Regions from separate parts of the Micromonospora sp. NPDC049529 genome, predicted to be linked through region 1. Evidence: riboswitches for the same ligand, from Rfam matches in the RefSeq annotation. Region 1 holds a riboswitch; each other region holds the start of a gene.
What was found. Region 1 has a riboswitch for cyclic di-AMP ahead of ACZ6QQ_RS00200 (C39 family peptidase). Riboswitches for the same ligand answer to the same signal wherever they lie in the genome.
Positions count from the first base shown of each region.

Region 2: it holds a riboswitch for cyclic di-AMP, as region 1 does, so the genes downstream of both, ACZ6QQ_RS33635 (coiled-coil domain-containing protein) here and ACZ6QQ_RS00200 (C39 family peptidase) in region 1, are expected to answer to the same signal.
Region 3: it holds a riboswitch for cyclic di-AMP, as region 1 does, so the genes downstream of both, ACZ6QQ_RS17835 (coiled-coil domain-containing protein) here and ACZ6QQ_RS00200 (C39 family peptidase) in region 1, are expected to answer to the same signal.

Region 1 covers NZ_JBVJHT010000001.1:39,916-47,451, forward strand. The annotation lists gene ACZ6QQ_RS00185 (DUF6311 domain-containing protein) at 1-528, opposite strand, end outside; gene ACZ6QQ_RS00190 (class I SAM-dependent methyltransferase) at 745-1,473, shown strand; gene ACZ6QQ_RS00195 (YbhB/YbcL family Raf kinase inhibitor-like protein) at 1,546-2,085, opposite strand; cyclic di-AMP (ydaO/yuaA leader) riboswitch at 2,803-2,946, shown strand; gene ACZ6QQ_RS00200 (C39 family peptidase) at 3,367-4,212, shown strand; gene ACZ6QQ_RS00205 (hypothetical protein) at 4,334-4,495, shown strand; gene ACZ6QQ_RS00210 (hypothetical protein) at 4,492-4,719, shown strand; gene ACZ6QQ_RS00215 (serine hydrolase domain-containing protein) at 4,892-6,097, opposite strand; gene ACZ6QQ_RS00220 (hypothetical protein) at 6,251-6,814, shown strand; gene ACZ6QQ_RS00225 (hypothetical protein) at 7,348-7,536, shown strand, end outside.
Region 2 covers NZ_JBVJHT010000028.1:26,671-34,206, reverse strand. The annotation lists gene ACZ6QQ_RS33655 (erythromycin esterase family protein) at 1-443, shown strand, start outside; gene manD (D-mannonate dehydratase ManD) at 478-1,689, opposite strand; gene ACZ6QQ_RS33645 (hypothetical protein) at 1,877-2,563, shown strand; gene ACZ6QQ_RS33640 (MarR family winged helix-turn-helix transcriptional regulator) at 2,660-3,190, opposite strand; gene ACZ6QQ_RS33635 (coiled-coil domain-containing protein) at 3,327-4,337, opposite strand; cyclic di-AMP (ydaO/yuaA leader) riboswitch at 4,341-4,471, opposite strand; gene ACZ6QQ_RS33630 (copper resistance CopC family protein) at 4,689-5,558, opposite strand; gene ACZ6QQ_RS33625 (cupredoxin domain-containing protein) at 5,647-6,021, shown strand; gene ACZ6QQ_RS33620 (hypothetical protein) at 6,018-7,352, shown strand; gene ACZ6QQ_RS33615 (cation diffusion facilitator family transporter) at 7,468-7,536, shown strand, end outside.
Region 3 covers NZ_JBVJHT010000009.1:294,212-301,747, forward strand. The annotation lists gene ACZ6QQ_RS17820 (SMP-30/gluconolactonase/LRE family protein) at 1-388, opposite strand, end outside; gene ACZ6QQ_RS17825 (ABC transporter permease) at 638-3,208, shown strand; gene ACZ6QQ_RS17830 (cation diffusion facilitator family transporter) at 3,316-4,236, shown strand; cyclic di-AMP (ydaO/yuaA leader) riboswitch at 4,466-4,596, shown strand; gene ACZ6QQ_RS17835 (coiled-coil domain-containing protein) at 4,613-5,686, shown strand; gene ACZ6QQ_RS17840 (hypothetical protein) at 5,850-6,797, opposite strand; gene ACZ6QQ_RS17845 (TetR/AcrR family transcriptional regulator) at 7,078-7,536, opposite strand, start outside.

The DNA.
Region 1 (7,536 bases):
CGCGTGCGACACCATCGCCGGGGCGTACGCGCAGAACAGGGCGCCGACCCAGGCGGCCGTACGGCTGTGCACGAGGTGCCGGGAGAGGACGAGGTACCAGCAGACCCCGGTGGCGGCGAGTGCTCCTGTGAGGAAGACAACAAAGGCGGCCCGTGGCCCCCACAGCAGCGTCACCGGGGTCAGCGGCAGCGAGACGCCGAGTACGGAGGTGTTCGCCATGATGTTGACGCCGTCGGGCACGTTCATCCGGTCGGAGAGGAAGGGGTAGTCGAGCCGGGTCAGCACCCGCGCGCCGTGGGCCATCATCCACTCGAAGAACGCCTGGTCGGCTTCGTTGTCTCGGATCCCGGACCGGGGCCGGAGCCAGAGCCCGGAGGTGATCCAGACGGCCAGTCCGAAGTAGCTCAGCACCGCGGCGATGTCCGGCAGTGGACCGCGCCGGGGCGGGCGCGGAATCATGGGTGCCGGGGGCGGTTCCGGTGCGGGCTCCTTCGGTAGGTCGGCGGTGTCCGGACGAGAGGTAGTCATATCTGTTCGGAGAGTATCGGAGGGTACCGGAGGGCCGGGCTCGATCACGGGCATCAGCGCGCTCTGTGCCTGAACGTCCGGAAGCCGGACGGGACGGATCAACCGAACAATCCGTTCGTGCCACGCCGATGCCTCAATTTCCCTACGGTCGTCGTAGATGGTTCACTCTGTCGGTCCAGGGTGCAGGTCGAGTTTCAGATCGCGAGGAATCGACGCATGGCAGAAATCACTGGGGATCAGCGAGTTCAGTCCGAGGTACTCGAGGGTCTCGCGACCGCCGTGAACCACCGCCGATGGTTTGTTGAGCTGGCGCTGCCGTACCTGGGGGACAACCCGATCGAGATCGGCAGTGGCCTCGGTGACTACGTGCTTGAGTGGGCGCCGCACTTCCCCAGGTTCACCGCCACCGAGGCCGACCCCGATCGGCTGGTGGCACTGAAGGAGCGACTCGCCGGCGAGTCCAACGTCGAGGTACGGCAGATGCTGCTGCCGCAACCGGAGCCGGAGCAGGGCGAGTACAGCGCGGCGGTCTCGTACAACGTGCTCGAACACATCGAGGACCACGTCGGGGCGCTGCGCGGCATGCGGGACCTGGTGCGTCCCGGCGGTGCGATCGTGCTGATCGTGCCGGCGTTCGAGTTCGCCATGGGTCCGGCGGACATCGCCACCGGGCACGTACGGCGCTACACCAAGAAGACGATGCGGGCCGCGCTGACCGATGCGGGGCTGACCGTGGAGCGGCTGCACTACGCGAACGCCCTCGGCCTCATCGGCTACTACATGGCGACGAACGTGTTCCGGCTGATGCCGAAGGAAGGCCCGATGGTGAAGGTCTACGACAGCCTGGTGCTGCCGGTGACCAAGGCGGCCGAGCAGATCGTGCGGCCCCCGTTCGGACAGTCGGTCTTCGCCGTCGCCCGGGTGCCCGGCGCGGCGCAGGCCTGACCGACCGGGAGAGCGACGACCGACACCGTTCAACCCGTCCCCGGTGTCGGCCGTCCACTTACTCCGGTCCGCTCAGCCCTCGACCTGGTACGTGGGCCGGATTACCGCCCGCGCCAGGGTGTGGAAGGTCAGGTTGAAGCCGACGTACGCCGGGCTGGCGTCCGGCGTGAGGTCGAGCTGCTCCACGTCGAGGGCGTGTACGGCGAAGAGGTACCGGTGCACGTGGTCGCCGGCCGGCGGCGCGGCACCGCCGTACTCCTGGGTGCCGTAGTCGTTGCGGACGGCGAACGCCCCACCCTCGACGGACCCGGCCTTGCCCGCGCCCCGGGGCAGTTGGGTGACCGACACCGGGACGTTGACCAGGATCCAGTGCCAGAAGCCGCTCGTGGTGGGCGCGTCCGGGTCGTAGCAGGTGATCGCGAAGCTGCGCGTCCCGTCCGGGAACCCGGACCAGGCGAGGTGCGGCGACAGGTCGCCGCCGCCCAGGCTGGAGTGGACGAACTCGGTGCCCAGCGGTTCGCCGTCGCGTACGTCGTCACTGGTCAGGGTGAACGCCGGCACCGGCGGCAGCAGGTCGTACGGGTCCGGTGCGATCGGTCGCTCAAGGTTCATCGGAAGGTCCTTCCAGAGATCGGGTGACTCAGTGTCTTTGTACCCTGTCTGACCCGACCTACCGCCGCCGGTAGGCGAAACATCCGTACGGGTGGCGGAACAGTTCCGGTGATCGGTTCGGGAATGGGGAAAAACGGCCCGCCCACCACCGGCGGTCATCTTGTGCCGCAATCCTGGGGATCCGCGTTTTCCCGGTCGCACTTGTTGATCGACTCCGGCCGATTACACCGCCATTTCGGGAGAGTTCCGGTGGCGCGGTCGGGCGGCTTTCGTCGGAGCCCCAGCCGGTGGCGAACACCGTTGCCCATCGACGCGGTCGCGGGGCGGGCCGCACCGGCGATCGGCCGATCGACCGCACCGGGCTCCGGGCGCCGGTCGACCGAGGTGGTGGGACTGCGGGCCGAGCAGCAGCGACGAGGGGACCGGCCCGGGTGGGCCCAACGGACAATTATCTGATCCGGACACCGGGTGGAGATGGTCGCCGCACCGGCAAACCCGACACCCTCGACGTGTACGACATAAGCCGGTACGCCCCCGACCACGAAACTGGTCACTACGGCAATAACCACTCTCCGTGATCACAAAACAGGTGTCGGTACGCCGGAAAGAAGCGGCGTGGGTCACGGTTTAAGCAGGCCAACTGGGGTTGGCAGGAGCGGAAGCGGCCCAGTAACGTCAGCCCGTCTGGTCCGGCCCTTAGTCACCGCGGGTGACACCGGAACAGGCCCGCTGAGTCGTGAATGCAACGAGCCGGGGACCCACAGTAGTTATGGGGTGAATCCGCGAACCATTGGTTCGTGGTAGGGCGTGCTTCCCGCCCGAATCCGTCAGCTAACCCGGTAGGCGGTATCGGAAGGAGAACATGCTCGTGCAGCGCCGTACCTGCCGTGGCCCGACCCTCGATCCCCCCGGCCAGTTCCGCCACCTGCCCCGGCTCGCCCGCATCGCGGTGCAGCCCGCGAAGGTAGCCCACTAGGCCTTCCCACGACCGACGACGCGTGAACGCGTACGCGGTCGGTGGCGCGAGGACGCGCGTGACCGGTAGGTGATTGGCACAGAACCGCCCGGCGGTATTTCTGCCGGCGCCGTTCATCCGGTAACGCATTCCACCGCTTGGCGGTGGCGGTTCCGCACGCCCCGATCCGGACCCGACGGCCGGCGGTGAATCCGCCCCGCCGACAGCGCGTACGACGGCACGTAACCCGGCCCCCGGCAGAGACAGATCGCCATCCCGATTCATGTGCCCCCGATCGCAGATCGGCACATCTGCGGAGGATTTATATGAAGCATCGTCAGCAACTCCGACGCGTCGTGACCGCCAGCCCGTACCGGGCCGGTGTCGTATCCGCCGCCGTTCTCGCCGTGGGTCTCACCACCGGCATCATGCTCACCCAGGGCGGCAGCTCGGCCGCGTCGACCAACCCCGACACCATCGCGGTCGCCGAGAGGCTCGGTGGCCAGGCCGGCGCCGAGGTCGCGCCCAGCCTGGTCACACCCACCCCGGCCGCCCCGACCCCGAGCGCCTCGTCGACGGCACCGACGGCGCCGTCGTCGGCCCCGCCCGCCACCACCAAGGCCGCGGCGACGCCGGCCAAGGCGGCCAAGAAGGTCGCCCCGCCCGCCTCGAAGGTGCTCGACTACGACTACGAGGCGCAGATCAACGGCTGGTACTGCGGCCCGGCAGCCACCCGGATCGCCCTGACCGCCCGCGACCGCCAGCCGAGTCAGGACGAGGTCGCCGCCGCGCTCGGCACCACGGTCAACGGCACCAACTCCGCCGAGGACACCACCCGCGGGCTGAACGCCCTGGCCAAGACCGACTTCTACCGGACCACCGCCATCCCCGGGGCCCCGTCCCCGGCCCAGATGGACCAGCTCCAGGCGGACGTCGTCCACGCGGTCAGCAACGGGTACGCGGTCGTCGCGAACATCGTCGGTTCGGCGACCGACGTCGACGGCGGCTGGCACGCGTACGACGGGGGTCACTACCTCACGGTGGTCGGCTACCGCGACAGCGGACGGACCGTGCAGATCGCGGACCCGGCGTTCGTCAACGGGGTCAGCTCCTACTGGATGACCACGATCGACCTGGCCAACTGGATGGCCACCCGGGGCTACTCGGCCTGACCTGTCCCTCCCCCCGGCCCCGGGTGCCCGCCGTTGCGGTGGGTGCCCGGGGTTCGTCCGTACCAGTGGGACGGTGGCCGTCCTGCCACAACCAACCACGGACGCGCGCGTTGTCCCTGTCGTGACCATGGACCTCGCCGATCGGGCGGACACCGACGACCAGCGAGTCCCCGTCGCCCGCTCCGCTCCCCGTCACTTCTCCGAGTCGGCCGCCACCGGGCGCCGACCCTCCGAACGAAAGGCCCAGGTGGTGGCCATGGCCGGTCAGGTGCTCGCCCGATGAGCCGCGTCGACGAACCGCTGACCCGGGCCGGGATCTGGGAGGCGGCGGCGATGACGCTCGCACAGCACGAGGGCCGGGGTACGTCCTACGCCCCCGGCACCTGCGCCTGCTGCACCCCGGACGGCTGCGCCCAACTGCGCTGGGCGCAGGAGGTACGCGCCGGCCGCAACCCGGAGTATCCGGTCGGCAACCCGGTCCCGCCAACCCTCCGGTCGGTCAGCTAGGACTCGACGCCATCGCGTCCCGGGTCAGACTCGCTGTCCGCTGGCCGGACGGCTTCGCTGCCCAGGCCACATTCGGAAGCGATGCGTTCGTTCACGTCGGAGGAATCCCAATCCTCCGCGCTCGCCAGACGGTCATGCAACGAGCCGCGACCGGCACGGTCGACCCCCTGACTCAACGGCCGGCCCCTGCCGCTGCGATCGCGAGCCTGGCGAACTCGTCGGTCGCGCCGTTCCAGAGGAAGTCGCCGGTCTGGGTCAGGGCCATGGCGACCAGCCCGTGGTGGGGGTCGTTGAACCAGGTGGTGCCGTAGCCGCCGTCCCAGCCGTAGCGGCCCGGCACGGGCGACACCTCGTCCGGCTCGACCGCGACGGCCATGCCGAGTCCCCAGCCACGGCCGCCGAGGATCATCCCGCCGCCGGAGATCTCGGCCGGGGTCAGCTGGTTGGTCGTCATCAGCTCGACCGACTCCTCCGACAGCAGCCGCTCGCCCCGGTGCACCCCCTTCGCCAGCAGCAGCCGAGCGAAGCTCAGGAAGTCGTCGGCGGTCGACAGCAGGCCGCCGGAGCCGGACGGGAAGGCCGGCGGGCTGGTCCACTCGCTCGGGGTGGAGACCGTACGCAGTTCCATCTTCCCGGTCTGGAAGTCGGTCATGTAGAAGCTCGGCAGCCGCCTGGTGTAGTCGGCGGGCAGCCAGAAGCCGGTCTCGGTCATGCCGAGCGGCTCGAAGATCCGGGCCCGGAAAAAATCCCCGAGCGGCTGTCCGGCAGCCCGTGCGACCAGCACACCGAGCACGAGCGTGCCGACGTTGTACTGCCAGCGCTCACCGGGCTGGTACATCAGCGGCAACGACCCGAACCGCTTGATCCACTCGTCCGGATCGTGCGGCGTACGCGGATCCGGCGCGCCGAGCACCAGTTGCAGCTCGTGCACGGCCTTGTTGATCGGAAACGGCGGGTCGAAGGTCGGCTCGATGATCGTCCCGAACCCGAGACGGAAGGTCAGCAGGTCCTCCACCAGGATCGGACGGTTGGCCGGGACGGTCTCGTCGAGCGGCCCGTCGACCTGCTTGAGCACCCGACGGTCGGCCAGCTCCGGTAACAGCCGATCGACCGGCTCGTCCAGCCGCAGTCGGCCGTCCTCGACCAGCATCATCGTGGCCGCCGCGATGACGGGCTTGGTCATCGACGCGATCCGGAACAGGGTGTCCCGCCGCATCGGCACGTCGCCGCCGAAGGCGGTGCATCCGATCGCGTCGACGCGTACGTCGTCGCCCTTGGCTACCAGGGTGACCAGGCCCGGCAGCTCTCCCTTGTCGACCCGACCGGCCATGGCGTCGTGCAGCCGGTCGATCCCGGCCTGGTCCAGCTCGCCTGTCATCTCACAACCTCCGATGCGTACGTTCCACCACGGGTCGAAACAGCGTCCGACGGATCGACACCCCTCGGGTCCCATCTTGGCGGGCAGCACCGACAGTCGGTGCCCCGACACATCGTGTTGACCGGGTCGGGGCGGGTTCGTAGCCTCGGCCCGGTGTGGGGGATTCGGGACTATCGGCCGTACCCGGTGGAGACCGTCGAGGACCTGGTGGCGCGGCACGGCGTACGGCTGAACGCGCTGGTCGGGCACGGATTCGGACGGGTCTGGGGACAGGTGTTCGTCGGCGACGGCGAGTGGTGCTCGACCGCTCCGGTCGTACTGGAGTTCGACGGGTGGCGGCTGGAGTTGGCCGCCGAGGGCTGGCACCGGCTCTACCTGACCTGGAACGAACTCGACCTCGCCGAGGTGCCGGACGAGTACGACAACGACGATCCGGAGCTGGAGGTGGCGTGGCAGGAACTGGACCGTCCCGAGTTGCGCCGGCTCACCGGTCTGGTGGTGCGGGAGGTACGCGTACTCCGGAACGATTTTCGCTTCGAGGGGGTCGACGGGCGACGGGTCGAGGCGTGGGTGCTCGGCGGGCTGGAGTTCGTGTTCGAGCCGGACGGGTCGGCGTTGCAGGTCTACAACTGCCTGAACGAGTTGGCACTCGGCTACGAGGACCAGCACTCGGACTCCTGGCTTCGGCAGGCGCTCCCCGTCCCGACGGGTACGTGACCGGGCCGGCACCGGCCCGCGACGGCGGAATCGTGGCCCGACGGCATCGGAATTGGATCTCGCTGCGGCGACAACAACCTGCCGTCACCTATACAACATGATCGAGATCGATTGACCGTGGAGGTTTCTCCACCATTTCAACAATCTCCTGAACGGTACGTGAAAGATCTTCGGACATAGCTCCGAGAGGACCGACACGTCGGTCATGCCCCCGCCCTCACGCAGCATCTCGCAGGGTTCCGCCCAACGCGCAACATGATCAGCCACGATTCCAAGAGGGACGTACGGTTTGCTGACCGCCCGCCTCATTTCGGACTATTTGGGCCAACCCCGCTGGCGATCTTTGTCGACTTTGTACCGCACATTTAGGCATGGCACACTGTCGACTGGCACATTCATCGGGCTCACGTCGGACACCCCCTCAGCCCGGGTGTTTTCGCTTCAGATGTGCGAGGTGGCGGCTGGTGTCGAGCGGTGCTGCGGGGCAATGGATTTCGCCGGAGGACAGATGGCCCGGCCACAAAGACGGAGACATGCAGGAGGCACTCGATCTGGCTCGGAGACGGGGCTGGTGGTATCGGGAGGGTTCCGACCACACCGGTTCCGCCGTCCTGTGCTGCCGAAGAGGCAACGACGAGTGCTGCAGGTTCGCGGTGTTCGGCACGGGTAAATCGCCGGGTGGTCCGGCTCGCTCCTTCAGGAAATTGATTGAGCGTTGCCCG
Region 2 (7,536 bases), on a different contig from region 1:
CCGACATGGCCGACGCCGGCATGATCAACATTGGTCAGCTGGCCCGCGAGCGGCACGGGGACGACGCGGTGGCCCTGATCGGCTTCGGCGGCTACCAGGGAACGGTGGTCGCCGCGCCCCGCTGGGGAGCACCGGCCGAGATCATGACCGTGCCGCCGGCCCGCCCCGGCTCGCTGGAGGACCGGCTGCACGGCATGCTGCCCGAACGGGCGCTGCTGGTGCTCTCCCACGGCGACCGCCCGCAGTGGCTGAACGAGCCGGCCGACCACCGGGCGATCGGGGTCGTCTACGACCCGTCGTTCGAGGAGTGGGGCAACTACGTCCCGACCCGGCTGGCCGACCGGTACGACGGGTTCATCTGGTGCGACCAGACCACCGCCGTACACGAGTTGCAGGCCTTCGCGGAGCCGGGCGAGCTGGAGACGTACCCGGCCGGGCTCTGAGGGCGACCCCGCGCGGCCCGGCGGCGGCCGGTCGTCACCAGTCGTGCATCGAGCCGTCGGTGAGCCGGTTCACCGGCAGGTACCTCGGCGTGTACGGGTACCGCGCGGCGGCCTGCTCGTCGAACCGGACCCCGATGCCCGGCTCGTCGCCGAGGTGCAGCATCCCGTCGTCGAACCGGTAGCCGGCCTGGAACACCTCACCGGCCGGGTCGAGGTGGTCCATGTACTCCTGGATGCCGAAGTTGGGGATGGTCAGGTCGAGGTGCAGCGCGGCGGCGATGCCGATCGGGGAGATGTCCCCGGCACCGTGCGACCCGGACTTCACCCCGTAGGTGTCGGCGAAGTCGAAGACCCGTTTGGTGTGGGTGATCCCACCCGTGTGCGGCACCGACGTACGGATGTAGTCGATCAGGCGTTCGGCGATCAGGTCCTTGCAGTCCCAGATGGTGTTGAAGACCTCGCCGACCGCCAGCGGGGTGACGGTGTGCTGCCGGATCAGCCGGAACGCCGACTGGTCCTCGGCCGGCGTGCTGTCCTCGATCCAGAACATCCGGTACGGCTCCAGCGACCGCCCCAGCCGGGCCGCCTCGATCGGGGTGAGCCGGTGGTGCACGTCGTGCAGCAGGTGGAAGCCGTAACCGAGCTGGTCGCGGGTGGCGGCGACGAGCTTCGGCACGAAGTCGAGGTAGGCGGCGGTGTCCCAGACGTCCTCGGCCGGCCGGTCGTGCGCGGCCGGTTCGTAGGTCAGCCCGCCGCCGACCCGGATGCCGTAGGTCGAGGTGAGTCCGGGGATCGCGGACTGGACCCGGACCGCCCGGTAGCCGGCCTCCAGGAAGCGGGCCACGTCGGCCACCGCCTCCTCGATCCCGGCGCCGCTGGCGTGCCCGTAGACCGTGACACCGTCCCGGGCCGCGCCGCCGAGCAGCTGGTAGACCGGCAGACCGGCGGCCTTGCCCTTGATGTCCCAGAGGGCCACGTCGACGGCGCCGATGGCGGTCATCGTGACCGGACCCCGCCGCCAGTAGGCGCCCCGGTACAGGTACTGCCAGGTGTCGGAGATCCGTGCCGCGTCCCGCCCGACCAGCAGCGGCACGAGATGGTCCCGCAGGTACGACGCGACGGAGAGCTCACGGCCGTTGAGGGTGGCGTCGCCGTACCCGACCAGCCCGTCGTCGGTGGTGATCTTCAGGGTGACGTAGTTGCGGCCGGGACAGGTGACGAAGACGTCGGCGGCAATGATCTTCATGGGGTGCCTTCCGAGGGGACGGGCGAGGGCGGTGGCGGCTCCGGTGGGGTGGTGGTCCTCCAGGGCAGCGTATTGCCTTCGGTTTGGTCGATGTCCGGTTCGGGGTAGCAGGAGCGGTGGGCGGATCCCGTGGCGCCCCCGCGATCGGCGCGACAGGTAGCGGCCACGGACGACTCAAGGAGGACACATGCGTAGGTCGGCGATAGTGGCGGTGGCGACCCTGGCCGGACTGGGCCTGGCCGCGAGCGGCTGCACCGAGGGCAGCGGCGTCGGTCTGGCCACACCGAGCCCGTCCGGCGGCACCGGCACCGTGGCGCCGTCCGGCAGCGCCAGCGCCGCACCGGCGACCGGCGGTCCGGTGGCGTCCTGCGTGACCGGGGACTGGCGTACCGCCTCGGCCGCGGGGCAGGCCGGCGGGACGCTGGCCAGCGCCAGCATCAGCGGCGGGGACGGGGTGCTGGTCAAGGTCGGCCCGACCGGCGCGACCACGGTCGACTTCGCCGCGATGAAGCCGGTGACCTTCAAGGCGCAGCTCGGTGACGCCAGGATCGCCGGCACGTTCAGCTACGCCGGAAAGGCCAGCGGCACGGTCAGCACCGGCGCCGGTGGCGGCACCACCGGTGACTGGGCGCCCGTACCGCCGTTGCAGTGGGGCGACACCCGCGTCACCGTGACGTTGACCGAGCCGACGCCGGCCACGCTCTTCGAGAACGTCAAGATCTCCGAGTACGTCGGCGACGGTGCCAGCCGTACCGGCGACGTGGTCGACATCCAGCCGCTGCTCGGCGAGGGCCGTTACCAGTGCGGTGGGAACACGTTGACCCTGACCCCGAAGGATGCCGGCGGTCTGACCTGGGTGCTCAACCGCGCCTGACCCGACGGCGGTCCGGTGTCACCCGGCTGCCTCGATCCGAGGCCGGTCCCGTCCTGGGGCCGGCCTCACCCGTGCCGGTCCCGTCGCGGTCCGGCCTCAGTCGTCGTAGTGCGCGGGCTCCGCGTCGCACGGGTCCGCCTCGGTGTCGCAGGGCTCCGGTTCGGTGTCCTGCTCGAATCCGGCCCGGACGATGTCGGAGATCTCCGCGAGCACGTCGAGCTGCTCCGGGGTGAGTACGTCGACCACCCAGCGCCGTACGTGCGACACGTGTTTCGGTGCCGCCCTCGTGATCTCCGCCAGGCCGGTGTCGGTGATCCGGATGAACGCGCCCCGGGGATCGGTGGCGCAGGGCTCCCGCTCGACCAGACCACGCCGGGCCATCCGCCCGAGGTGGTGGGTGAGCCGGGTCTTCTCCCACTGGAGGTGGGTCCGGAGCTGGAAGATCCGCAGCCGCTTCTCGGGCGCCTCGCTGAGGTGGACCAGCACGGCGTAGTCGCTCTCGGAGAGGCCGGTGTCGGCGAGCAGTCCGCGATTCAGCCGGCTGTGCAACTCCATCTGCATGGTGATGAAGGAACGCCAGGCACGCTGCTCCCGATCACTGAGCCATCGTTCCCCGTTCGCCGCCACCCGGCCATGATACTGCCGAAGATGACATGTCATCCTTCGCCGACTCGGCCGGCCGGAACCGGGCCGAACGGAGCAGGCCCCCGAGCCGGCCGTGGTGGGACCGGGTGGGGGCCTGCGGACGTCGACCGGCGCGAGGTCAGAGCATGGACATGTGTACGTGGTCGGTGTGGTCGCTCTCACCGCTGTACGACTTCCAGCCGGTGGCCGGGAACCAGATCTGCTTGTACCAGATCACGTAGAGGATGCCGAGCTTGTCTGCGTTGCGGACCAGGAACGCGGTCAGGTTGTTGCCGTAGAGGCGCTGGTCCTGGTTGCGTGCGGGGGCGAATCCGCTGTTCAACAGGGACCAGTCGCAGGCGCGACCCTTCGGGTGCTCGAACGGACCGCCGTTACGGTGACAGCCGACGAACCGGTTGAAGCCGGCCTTCTTCACCTCGTTGTACGCGTGCAGCGTGCGCGGGGTGACGCAGCCCCCGGTGGTCGGGTCGTCCTTGCTGCACGACTCCTTCGGCCAACCGCCGCTGGCCGTACGCGGGGCGGCCTTCGCCACCGGTGAGTTGGCGTCGACGAAGCCGTTGGTCAGTCTCTTGCCGCCGACCAGGGCGAGTGAGCGTTCGGCGTCCTGCTTCTGCCGGGCCATCACCGCCGTCTGCTTCTCCTGCTCCTTGACCTCGGCGTCGGCCAGGGCCTTGGCGCGTTCGGCCAGCTCACGGGCGGCGTTGAGTTCGTGCAGCTTCTGGTCGTTGACCGCGTTCATCTCGTCGAGCGCGACCGCCCGGTCGAGGAACGAGTCCGGGGAGGCGCTGTTGAGGAGTGCCGACACGGCGCCGAGCTTGCCGGTGCGGTAGGAGCGGGCGGCGATCTCGGCGACCTGGGGGGTCAGCTCCTCGATCTGCGTCTCGGCCTTCGCGAGCTCGGTGGCGAGGACCGACTGCCGCTTCTTCGACGCGTCGAGCGCGGCCTTGGCGTCGAGGAAGCGACGTCCGGTCGCCTCCAGGACCTCGCTCAGCAGCGGGGTGTCGGACTCGACCGGGCCGGGCGGTGTGGCCGGCGCGGCCAGTGCCGTGGCCGAGAGCGGTGCCACCATGAGCAGGGCGGTGACCAGCGCCAGGGCAGGCGTGAACCATCGGCGGAGGGGTGCCGTCATGCAGGATCCTTCCGTTGGTCGCCGACCGGGTTAGCTGACGGGTTCGGGATGGAAGTGATCCCTACCGCTGTCGCGGATTCACCCCACGTACTCGGTTCCCCGGTTCGTCCAGGACGATTAGGCGACGGTCCCGCCGGCACCGGTTGGCGCCGATTGGCGTTGACCGCGAAGAATCCTACCGTGTGATCCGTCCTGGTGGACACGTCCATCGGGGTGCCAAAAGCGTTATGGGACAACGACTTTCGGTTATCGTTCACCGTTTCGGCTAATCCGGATACCGGCTGTAATGGTGATGGTGCTGATTGTCGAATCAGCGATCGACGACCAGCGTTGCGTGATCGGCGATCGGTGTCAGCGGTTGCCGCGTTTGCGCGACGGCTGCGCCTTTCCCGGCGACTGGTTGCCGCCCGCCGCTTTCCGGGCCGCCGCCGCGCGTCTGGCCGCCGCGGTGGTGACCGGTCGGCGGCGGTTCGCCGGACCGGTGTTGATCCGTGCGGTGCGTCTCGGTCGCAGCGTCAGGCCGACGATGACCGCCACGCCGACGAGGAGCAGCACCGGCAGCAACCAGACCATCGGGCTGCTGCCGTCGTCGTTGGTGCCACCGGCGGCGTTCGGATCCGGCGACGCCGGTGCGGTGGTGCTGCCGGTGCCCGGATTCGTCGGGGCCGACCGCTCGGGGTTCTCGGCGGCGGCGAGCAGGGCCGGGTCGGCGGGGTTCGTCGGCGCGGTCCAGCCCTGCGGCGCGGCGGTCGCCGTACCGGCGTAGGAGAACTTGACCGTGCCGCGTACCGGCTCGCTGTCGGAGGCCACCGAGAGGTAGCTGGCGGTGTACTCGCCCTTCTCCGGCCAGTGCGAAACCTTGACGAACGCGGAGTATCCGGTGTGGTAGAGCTTCGGCTCCCACTTGCCGTTGACCAGGTTCAGCTCGGTGACCGGGCGGTCGAGCCGCTTGTCCGGACCGGGCTGCCAACCGGCGTCGACGCGTACGCCGCTCGGTGTGGTCACGGTGAAGTACGCGTTGGCCGCCGGTGCCTCGGTGAAGTACAGCTCCAGCACCTGCGTCGGCCGGGACAGGGTGGCCCCGGCAACCGGGTCGGAGACGGCGAGCTGACCGTGGGCGGACGCGGGCGAGCCGACCACCGCGAGCGCGATCGTGGCGACGACGACGACGGCGAGCAGGCGGCAGGCCGCGCGGACGGTGAGCAGCCGGGGCGATCGCATCGGCCCATCATGGTGGCTTCCGCTGTGCCCGGCAAGACGCTACAGTCGCTTCCCGATGTCGCGGGACCGGCTGACTGGGGAGATGGTGATGATGCCCTCTATCGGCCGTCGTCGTGCACTGGCCGCGTTCTGCGGTGCGGTGCTGCTGACCGTTGCCGGCACCGGATGCGGTTCGACCGGGGGACCGGCGGACCCGGACGCGCCGGTCGAGGTGGCCATCACCATCACCGAGGGGCGGGCCGATCCGCAGCCCGGTCGGGTGGACGCGACGAAGGGCCAGTCGGTCCGGATCACCGTGACCAGCGACGTGCCGGACCGGGTGCACGTGCACGGGTACGACGTCGGCGCGGAACTGCCCGCCGGGCAGCCGGCCACGGTCGAGTTCGTGGCGGACCGGGACGGCATGTTCGAGGTCGAGACGCACGAGACCGAGCTGCTGCTGTTCCAGCTACTGGTCCGATGAGGACGGTCCCCGAGCTGCTCGCCCACGGGGTCGGCGGGCGGCAGGACCTGCCCATCCCGTTCGCGTACGCGGTGACCGGTGCCGCGCTCGCCCTGGTCATCTCGTTCGTCGTGCTGGGCGCGTGGTGGCGGGAGCCGAGGCTGGGCGACCCGGAGGCGGGACGGCCGCTGCCGGAGCGGGTCGGCCGGTTGGTCGACTCGGCCGGGTGGCGGTGGGCGCTGCGCTGCCTGGGACTGGTACTGGCGGCGTACTTCGCGATCGGACTCTTCTTCGGGCCGGACGTCGACCGCAACCCCACCGCCGGCCTGTTCTACGTGGTCTTCTGGGTCGGGCTGGTGCCCGCCTCGCTGCTCTTCGGACCGGTGTGGCGGGCGCTGAATCCGCTGCGTACGGTCTATCTGCTGGCTGCCGCGATCGGCCGGCGGGATCCGCGCCGGGGCTTTCTGCCGCTGCCGCCGAGGCTGGGTTACTGGCCGGCGGCGGTCGGCCTGCTGGCCTTCGTCTGGCTCGAACTCGTCGCACCGGACCGGGCCACCGTGCCGGTCATCCGGGCCTGGCTGGTCGGGTACGCGCTGCTGGTGCTGCTCGGCGCGGCCCTGTTCGGGGTCGGTTTCTTCGACCGGGGCGACGCGTTCGAGGTCTACGGCGACCTGGTCGGCCGGCTGGCGGTGGTGGGCCGTCGCGACGACGGGACACTGGTCTGGCGCAATCCGCTGGAGGGGATGAGCGGGCTGGCACCGGCTCCGGGACTCACCGCGGTGGTGGTCGTCCTGCTCGGCTCGACGCTGTTCGACAGCCTCTCCAACGCCCCGGCGTGGTTCCGGTTCGTGCAGAACACCGAACTGCCGGCGGTGCTGACCAACACCGTCGGGATGCTGGTGCTGATCGGCCTGGTGCTGGCCGCGTACGGCCTGACCTGCCTGCTCGCGGCGAAGCTGGCACCGGGCGTGCGGCCGGCCGACGTGGCGGGCGAGATCGCCCACTGCATCGTGCCGATCGCGGTCGGGTACGTGCTCGCGCACTACTACTCGCTGCTGGTCCTGGAGGGGCAGCGGACCGTCGCGCTGCTGTCGGACCCGCTGGTCACCGGGGACGCGAACTGGCTGGGAACCGCCGACTGGTCGGTCAGCGCGGCGCTGGTCACCCCGACCGGGGTGGCGATGTTGCAGGTCACGCTGATCGTGCTCGGGCATCTGCTGGGCACGGTACTCAGTCACGACCGGGCGCTGGTGCTGTTCCCCGGCCGGTCTGCGGTCGCCGCGCAGGTGCCGTTGCTGGTGCTGATGGTCGGCTACACGGTCGCCGGGCTGCTGCTGCTCTTCGCCGGCTGACCCGGCACCCTTCGGTCCATCGAAGCTGGCAATGGGTCCCACTTCTAATTTGCACACATAGCGATGTACGCATACTTTGAGGAAGGAGCGGCGCGACAACGAGGGAGGGCGACCCATGGGTGCAGGCCACGACCACGGCGCACACGTACTGCGGGCAGGGGAGAAACACCGCCGCCCGCTCTGG
Region 3 (7,536 bases), on a different contig from region 1:
AGGCGTTGAACACCTTGGCGGTGGCACCGGTGGTGGTGTTACCGCCGCCGACGAAGAGCCGCCCGCGCAGGTCGACCTTCATCCCCAGGGACGGGGTGCCCGACCCGGAGTTGATCACTTCACCCCGGCCGGTGAGCAGGCTGACCCGGTAGATGGCACCGGAGGCGCGCGAGCCGAAGAAGGCGTACGGCAGCGCCCCGATCGCGATCCCCTCCGGCTGGAACCCGTCCGGCAGCGCGAACGTGGTCGGGAAGATCGTGCCGGCGCGCACCGCAGCGGCCGAGGGCACGGAACCGGCCGGAGCGGCACCCGCCGGGGCGGCGGCGGTCAGTACGCCGGCCAGGGTCATCACGGCAAACAGGACGGTGGTGCGGGGTCGAACTCGCATCCTCGATCTCCTCCCCCGCCGTCACGGCGGGCATCGGCTGATGTCGGTGTGTGTGCCGGTTCGATGTTGCCCGGCCATCCGCCGGCCCGCTACCGGGGCGGCGGGTGAGCGGCCGGGGCACCGCCGTGGCGGGCAAGGGTGGACCAACGCCGGTTCGGGACGGGACGTCCGGTCGTGGTGCGGACGGCCGTCGGTGACGGACCATGGGCCGGTGACGGAACATGGGGCGATGACGGGGCACGGGGCGGCGTGAGCTGGCCGCTGCTGCGCCTGGCCGCGGCCGGGCTGCGGGCCCATGCCGTACGGCTGCTGCTGACCGCGTTCGCGGTGGTGGTCGGGGTCAGCTTCCTCGCCGGCACACTGGTCTACGGCGACACCGCGCGGGCCGCCTTCTACGACGACCTGGCCCGCTCGGCACGGAACGTGGACGTGGTGGTGGAACCGGCCGAGACACTGGTGTCGGCCGAGACGGTGGAGCGGATCCGGGCGGTCGACGGGGTGGCCGAGGTGGACGGCCGGGTGATCGCCTGGTTGGGGCTGCTCGACCGGGACGGCCGGCTGCTGACCCAGCAGGGGCACGTCGGCTACGGACTCTCGGTGCCCGGTGTGGCGTCGCTCGCCCCGTACGACGTGGCGGCCGGGCGGCTGCCCCGCACGGCCGGTGAGGTCGCGGTGGACAAGACCACGGTGGCCGGCACCGGCTACGCGCTCGGCGCCCCGGTGACCCTGCTCGACCAGGCCGGCGCCCAGCACCGGCTGACCCTGGTCGGGGTGCTCGACCTCGGCGTGAACCGGCTCTTCGGCGGCTCACCGGTGGCCGCCCTGACCGGAGGCGACCTGACCCTGCTCACCGGCACCGAGCGGTACGCCCAGGTGGTGATCCGGGCCGCGCCGGGCGTCGACCCGGAGACGCTGGCCGACCGGGTGGCCGAGGTGACCGGCGATCCACGCCTGGTGGTGTCCACCGGCGACACGCTCCGACGGCAGCTCGCCGAGCAGGCCGGCAAGTACGTCGACGGCTTCCTCGCCGTGCTGATCGGATTCGGGCTGGTCTCGCTGACCGTGTCGGCGTTCGTCATCTACAACACCTTCGCCATCCTGGCCGCCCAGCGGGTACGCGAGCTGAGCCTGCTGCGCTGCGTCGGCGCCTCCCGCCGGCAGGTCGGGATCGCGGTGCTGCTGGAGGCGCTGGCGCTGGGCGTACTGGCCTCGTTGGGCGGGCTGGCGATGAGCCTGCTGGTCGGCTACGGGCTGATCTGGGGGCGGGAACTCGTCGCCACCGACATCCCGCTGCACGCGCCGGTGGTGCGCTGGCCGACCGTGGCGGTGGCGATCGGCTTCGGCACGCTGGTGGCGGTGCTGGCGGCGCTCGTACCGGCGCTGGGCGCGGGGCGGGTGCCGCCGCTGGCCGCGCTGCACGGCAGCGCCTCCGCCGAGTTGGCCGGGTCGACCGGTCGCCCGGTCCGGGTCCGGCTGCTGGTCGCCGCCGGGCTGGCCGGGGCGGGTCTGCTGGCGATCGTGGTCGGGGTGCCGCTGGCCTTTCCGGGGCTGCCGCTGGTGCTCGGCGGCGGGATGATCGTCTTCCTCGGGACGGTGGTGGCGGCGCCGCTGCTGGTCCCGCGCGCGGTCGGCGTACTGGGGTGGCTGCCGGCCCGGCTGTTCGGACCGGTGGCCCGGCTGGCGGTGGCGAACGCGCGGCGCAACCCGCGCCGGGCCGCCGCGACCACCATGGCGCTGACCGTCGGGGTGGCACTGATGTCGATGTTCGCGGTGCTGCTGGAGACCGCGCGGGACCAGACCGGGCGGGAGCTGACCGAGAACTTCCCGGTGGACTTCGTGCTGGACCGGGCCCGGATCGACGGCACGCCGGGAGTGACCCGGGGCGCGCTGCCGGCGGAGCTGGCCGGCGTACTCCGGGCCGACCCGGCGTTCGCGACGGTGGCCGAGGTGCGGCTGGCACCGGCTCCGGCGGACCCGCAGGTTCGGGTCTGGTCGGTGCCGCCGGAGCAGTTGCGTGGGCCGATCCGCCCCGAGGTGACCGAGGGGGACCTGGCCGAGCTGGGGCCGGGCACGGTGGCGGTGAGCCGGCGGGTGGCGCAGGCCCGCGACATCGGCCTGGGTGACCCGTTCCCGCTCGGCCTGCCCGCCGACCCGAGCGGCACCGACGCGGGTGGATCGTTGGTGGTGGTCGCGCTCTACGACGACGCCCCGACCGGCGGTGCGGCGCTGGTCGACTGGAGCCGGTTCACCACAGCGTACGGGCCGGGCGGGCCGAACCAGTTGCTGATCGACCTGGCCCCCGGCGTCGGTACGGCAGCCGGCCGGCAGGCCCTCGACGGGCTGCTGCGCGCCTACCCGGTGGTCCGCCTGAGCAGCGCGGCCGACCAGGCGGACGCGTTGTCGGCCTCGCTGGACGAGTTGCTCGGCATCTTCGCCGCACTGCTCGGCATGTCGGTGCTGATCGCGCTCTTCGGGATCAGCAACACGCTCTCGCTGTCGGTCTTCGAGCGCACCCGGGAGTCGGCCACGCTCCGGGCACTGGGGCTGTCCCGGCGGCAGCTCGGTCGGATGCTGCTGGTCGAGGCGGCGCTGATCGCCCTGGTCGGCGCGCTGGCCGGGATCGCCCTGGGGGTGGGCGTCGGCTGGACCGCCGCGCTCGGGCTGATCAGCAGCTACGGACACGGGCTGCCGGTCGTACCGGTGGGGCAGTTGACCCTCTGCGCGGGCCTGGCCTGCGGCGCGGCGGTCCTGGCCGGGCTGCTGCCGGCCCGTCGGGCCGGCCGGGCCCCGATCGTGGCGGCGATGGCGAACGAGGGCTGAGGACCCACCCGGTGCCTGTCCGGTTCGACCCGGTCCAACCTGCTGGCACATATTGCGATATCAGCATATGTTAGGTCGTAGCGGCACGGGCGACGGAGGGTGTGTGCGTGGGCGCTGGTCATGACCACGGCGCGCAGGCGATGCGCGCCGTCGAGCGGCACCGGGGGCGGCTCTGGTCCGCCTTCGGTCTGCTCGTCGTCGTCATGATCGTCGAGGCGGTCGCCGCGCTGACCACCGACTCGCTCGCCCTGCTCTCCGACGCCGGGCACATGTTCACCGACGTACTCGGGATCGGCATGGCGCTGGCCGCGATGACCGCGACCCGGCGGGCGGCCGACGACCCGCAGCGGACCTTCGGCCTCTACCGGCTGGAGGTGCTCGCGGCACTGGCCAACGCGGTGCTGCTCTTCGGCGTCGCGATCTACGTGCTGGTCGAGGCGGCCCGCCGGTTCGGCCAGGAGCACCCGCCGACCGTGCTGGCCGGGCCGGTGCTGGTGGTCGCCATCGTGGGCCTGCTGGCCAACCTGGTCGCCTTCGGGCTGCTGCGCACCGGGGCGCGGGAGAGCATCAACCTGCGCGGCGCCTACCTGGAGGCACTCGGCGACATGCTCGGCTCGGCCGGGGTCATCGTCGCCGCCCTGGTGATCGCGAACACCGGCTGGTGGTGGGCCGACCCGCTGGTCGCGGTCGCGATCGGCGTGTTCATCCTGCCCCGGACGTGGCGACTGGCCCGAGCCGCGATCCGGATCCTGGTGCAGGCCGCGCCGGAGCACCTCGACGTACCCACGGTGGCGGCCCGACTCTGTGCCGTACCCGGTGTCGCCAACGTGCACGACCTGCACGTCTGGACCCTCACCTCGGGGATGGAGGTCGCCTCGGCGCATCTCACCCTGTCGGCCGGCGCCGAGGTCGGCGCGGTGCTCGCCGCCGCCCGTGGGGCGCTGCACGACGACTTCGACATCGCGCACGCCACCCTCCAGGTCGAACCGGGCAGCACGACCGAGGGTTGCGGCCCCACCGACTGGTGATCCAGTTAGGTGCCACCGGGGCGATCGCCCCTTACCGGGCACCGCAACGCGACCACTCTTCGCTTACCTGGTCCTTAATTTTTGTCCCCCGACCGGGTGATCTTTTATGGTTATATCCGGCATATCACTTCGATTCGCTTTGATCCTTCGACGAGCCAACACTGTCCGTACTGGACCCGGCCGGTAGGCTCGGCTCCGGTCTCCGCCGGGCGGCGCCCTCCGGCGCCTGCGGTGACCGTCGCCTAATCGCACGTGCGAGCCGGGGAACCATCGCGTCATTGGGGTGCATCCGCGTCAGCGGTAGGGATCTTCCGTCCCGAACCCGTCAGCTAACCCGGTCGGCGGCTGACGGAAGGACGTGCACCGAATGCCATTGTTGGCACCCGTACGACCCCGCTATCCGCGCGCGGCCCGGTTCGCGATCGCGATCACCCTCACCCTGCTGGCCGGGCTGATCACCCCCGGTGCCGCCGCAGTGGCCTCCCCCACCCCGATCGCCGCCGCTCCCGGCGTGCTCGGCGCCGCTCCCGGCGGCACCGACGACGAGGGCGGCAGCGCCAGCCTGCGAGAGCAGCTCGACGTCGCGGCCAAGGGCTACCTCGACGCCCAGGCGGCACTGGAGAACTCCACCAAGCGGCAGCAGCAACTCGCCGCCCACCTGGTCACCCTGGAGGCCGAACTGGCCACCCGGTCCCAGACCGTCGGTGAACTCGCCGGCATGGCGTACCGCACCGGCCGACTGGGACCCCTCACCGCCCTGCTCAACAGCGACTCACCGGACGGCTTCCTGGACCGCGCCTCGTCCCTGGGCACGGTCGCCGCCAACGAGGACCGCCAACTGCGCGACCTGATCGCGGTACGGGACCAGGAGGCCCGGGCCAAGGCCGCGATCGACAACGAGGTACGCGAGCAACGCAAGCAGCTCGACATCATGGCCAAGCGCAAGCAGCAGGCCGAACGGGCGTTGGCGGCGGCCGGCAGCGGCGGCTCCAGCCCCGGCGTCACCGCCAGCACCACCTCCCCCTCGGCCAAGCCGGCGCCCCGCAACTCGGACGGCTCGTGGCCGAAGGAGTCGTGCAGCGTCAACGACCCGACCACCACCGGTTGCATCACCCCGCGCACCCTCAACGCGATGAACCAGGCCAAGGCGGCCGGCTTCACCCGCTTCGTCTCCTGTTTCCGCAGCGGCGGCTCGGGCGAGCACCCGAAGGGCCGGGCCTGTGACTTCGCGGCGCAGAAGAGCGGCTTCGGCGGAGTCGCCACCGGCGGTGACAAGACGTACGGCAACAACCTGGCGGCGTACTACGTCAAGAACGCCAGCCGCCTCGGTGTGCTCTACGTGATCTGGTTCAAGCAGATCTGGCTACCCGGCAGCGGCTGGAAGGCCTACAACGGCGGCGGCGACCCCTCCAGCGACCACACCAACCACGTCCACCTCTCCATGAACTAACCCCTCCCCCGCGCCCCCCACCCCGCCCCCACCCCGCCCCCACCCCTCGCCCCTCGCCCCCCGCCCCCCACCCCGCCGATCTAGGGCAAATACGTGTACGCAGAGATCAAGTAGCCCCCATCTGCCCTAGATCGGCGGCGTGGGGTGTGGTGGGGGCGCGGGGTTAGGGGGTGGAGTTCCAGAAGCCGATGAGGGTGGCGGTCCACCAGCCGAGTTGGGAGACCGTCGCGGCGAGGGCGCCGGGGAGTAGCCGGTACCAGGGGGCGGGGGCGTCGCCGAGGCCGGCCAGGCGATCGCGTACGCGGCCCAGGAACAGCCCGTTGATCCCCACCGCGAGTACGGCGAGCAACTTGATCTGCACCAGCCCGGACGAGGTGTCCGGGCGCAGTAGTGCACCGCTCGCGACCAGGCCCAACAGCCCGAGCCAGATCAACTGGTGCGCCCCCTTCGCCATGCCCAGTACGGTGCCGAGCCGTTCCCGGCGCAGAAGCCAACGCAGACTGAACCAGTCCACGGTGAGTACGGCCCCGAAGCCCACCACGAGACAGGTCAGGTGGCAGAAGAGCGCGAACGACCGCCAGCCCGGCCCGACGGTGAGGTGCGGTGCGATGAGCACCACGACCAGCCAGCCGACACCGACCGCGACGATCGGACCGAACCGCGCCGCGCGACCGGCGGGGCGCCGGTGACCGCCGCGCCGACCCACGACCGGCTGCCCGCTCGACGGGTCGGGCCGGAGCGGGCGGTTCGACGGATCGGGGCGCAGCGGGCGGCTCGAAGCAGCGCGGGGCAACGGGCGGCTCGACGGATCGGGCCGCAACGGACGGCTCGAAGCAGCGCGGGGCAGCGGACGGTTCGACGGGTCGGGGGGCAGCGGGCGGGGCCGGTGGAGGTCGGTGGCTCGGGGCGGCGGAGTGGGGTGCCGGCCGGGTGGGGTGGTGTGGTGTCCGGTTCGCTGTCGGGGGAAGGCGGCCTCCCGTCCGGGCACCGGCTCGTGGGCGAGTGGCTCCTGGACGACCGGCTCTTGGGCGACCGGTGCGGGGTCGATCAGGGCGAGGTCGGCGGGTGCGAGGTCGGCGGTGTGGCGGCCGGTCGTCCGGAGGTCAGGCATGGTGCACCGGACCGACCGGACCGGCGGGCCTCGAAACCGGCATGGTGGTTCCTCCGCTCGCTCGGGTTCCGATCCTGGACGCCCCGTCGGTGGTGCCGACCGGGGCTCGGCCGGGTCGGCCGGGGTCGGCCGGGCCGGGAGGAGGACCAACGGCCCTCCCGATCAGGAGACCCGTGGGGAGCGGCGGCGCAACAGAAACTCGACCGGGAAGATCCGTACCGGCGGTGGCGGTGGGCCGCTGCCCGGCGGGACGCGGTGGTCGGGCGGCGACCGGAACGGGTCAGGCGGGGGTACGGGGCGCGGTGGCGATCGCGCCGAGCAGGAGGCGCAGGCCGGGGGTGGGGTCGAAGTCCGGGTCGGGGAAGGCGAGCTGGTGCATGATCACACCGTCCATGTGGTCCAGCATCATCCGGCAGTGCCGTTCCGGGTCGGGTGAGCCGACCGCACGCAGCCAGGGCGCTCCCCAGCGGACCAGTTCCGCGTTGCCCTGCCCGAGATCGGCCTGCAACTCGGTCCGTACCGCGGCGTCGAGGCAGAGGGCGAGGCGGGCGACCGTACGGGGCCGGGCGGGACCGACCGCGGTGCGGACGAACTCGGCGAGCAACCGGGCCAGCTCGTCGAGACCGGCCGGATGCCCCGGACCGGTCATCCGCTGCCAGTCCGCCCGGTCCAACGCGGCCAGCCGCGCGACCACGCCGCCGAGCAGCGCGTCCCGGGTACGGAAGTGGTTGGACGCGGA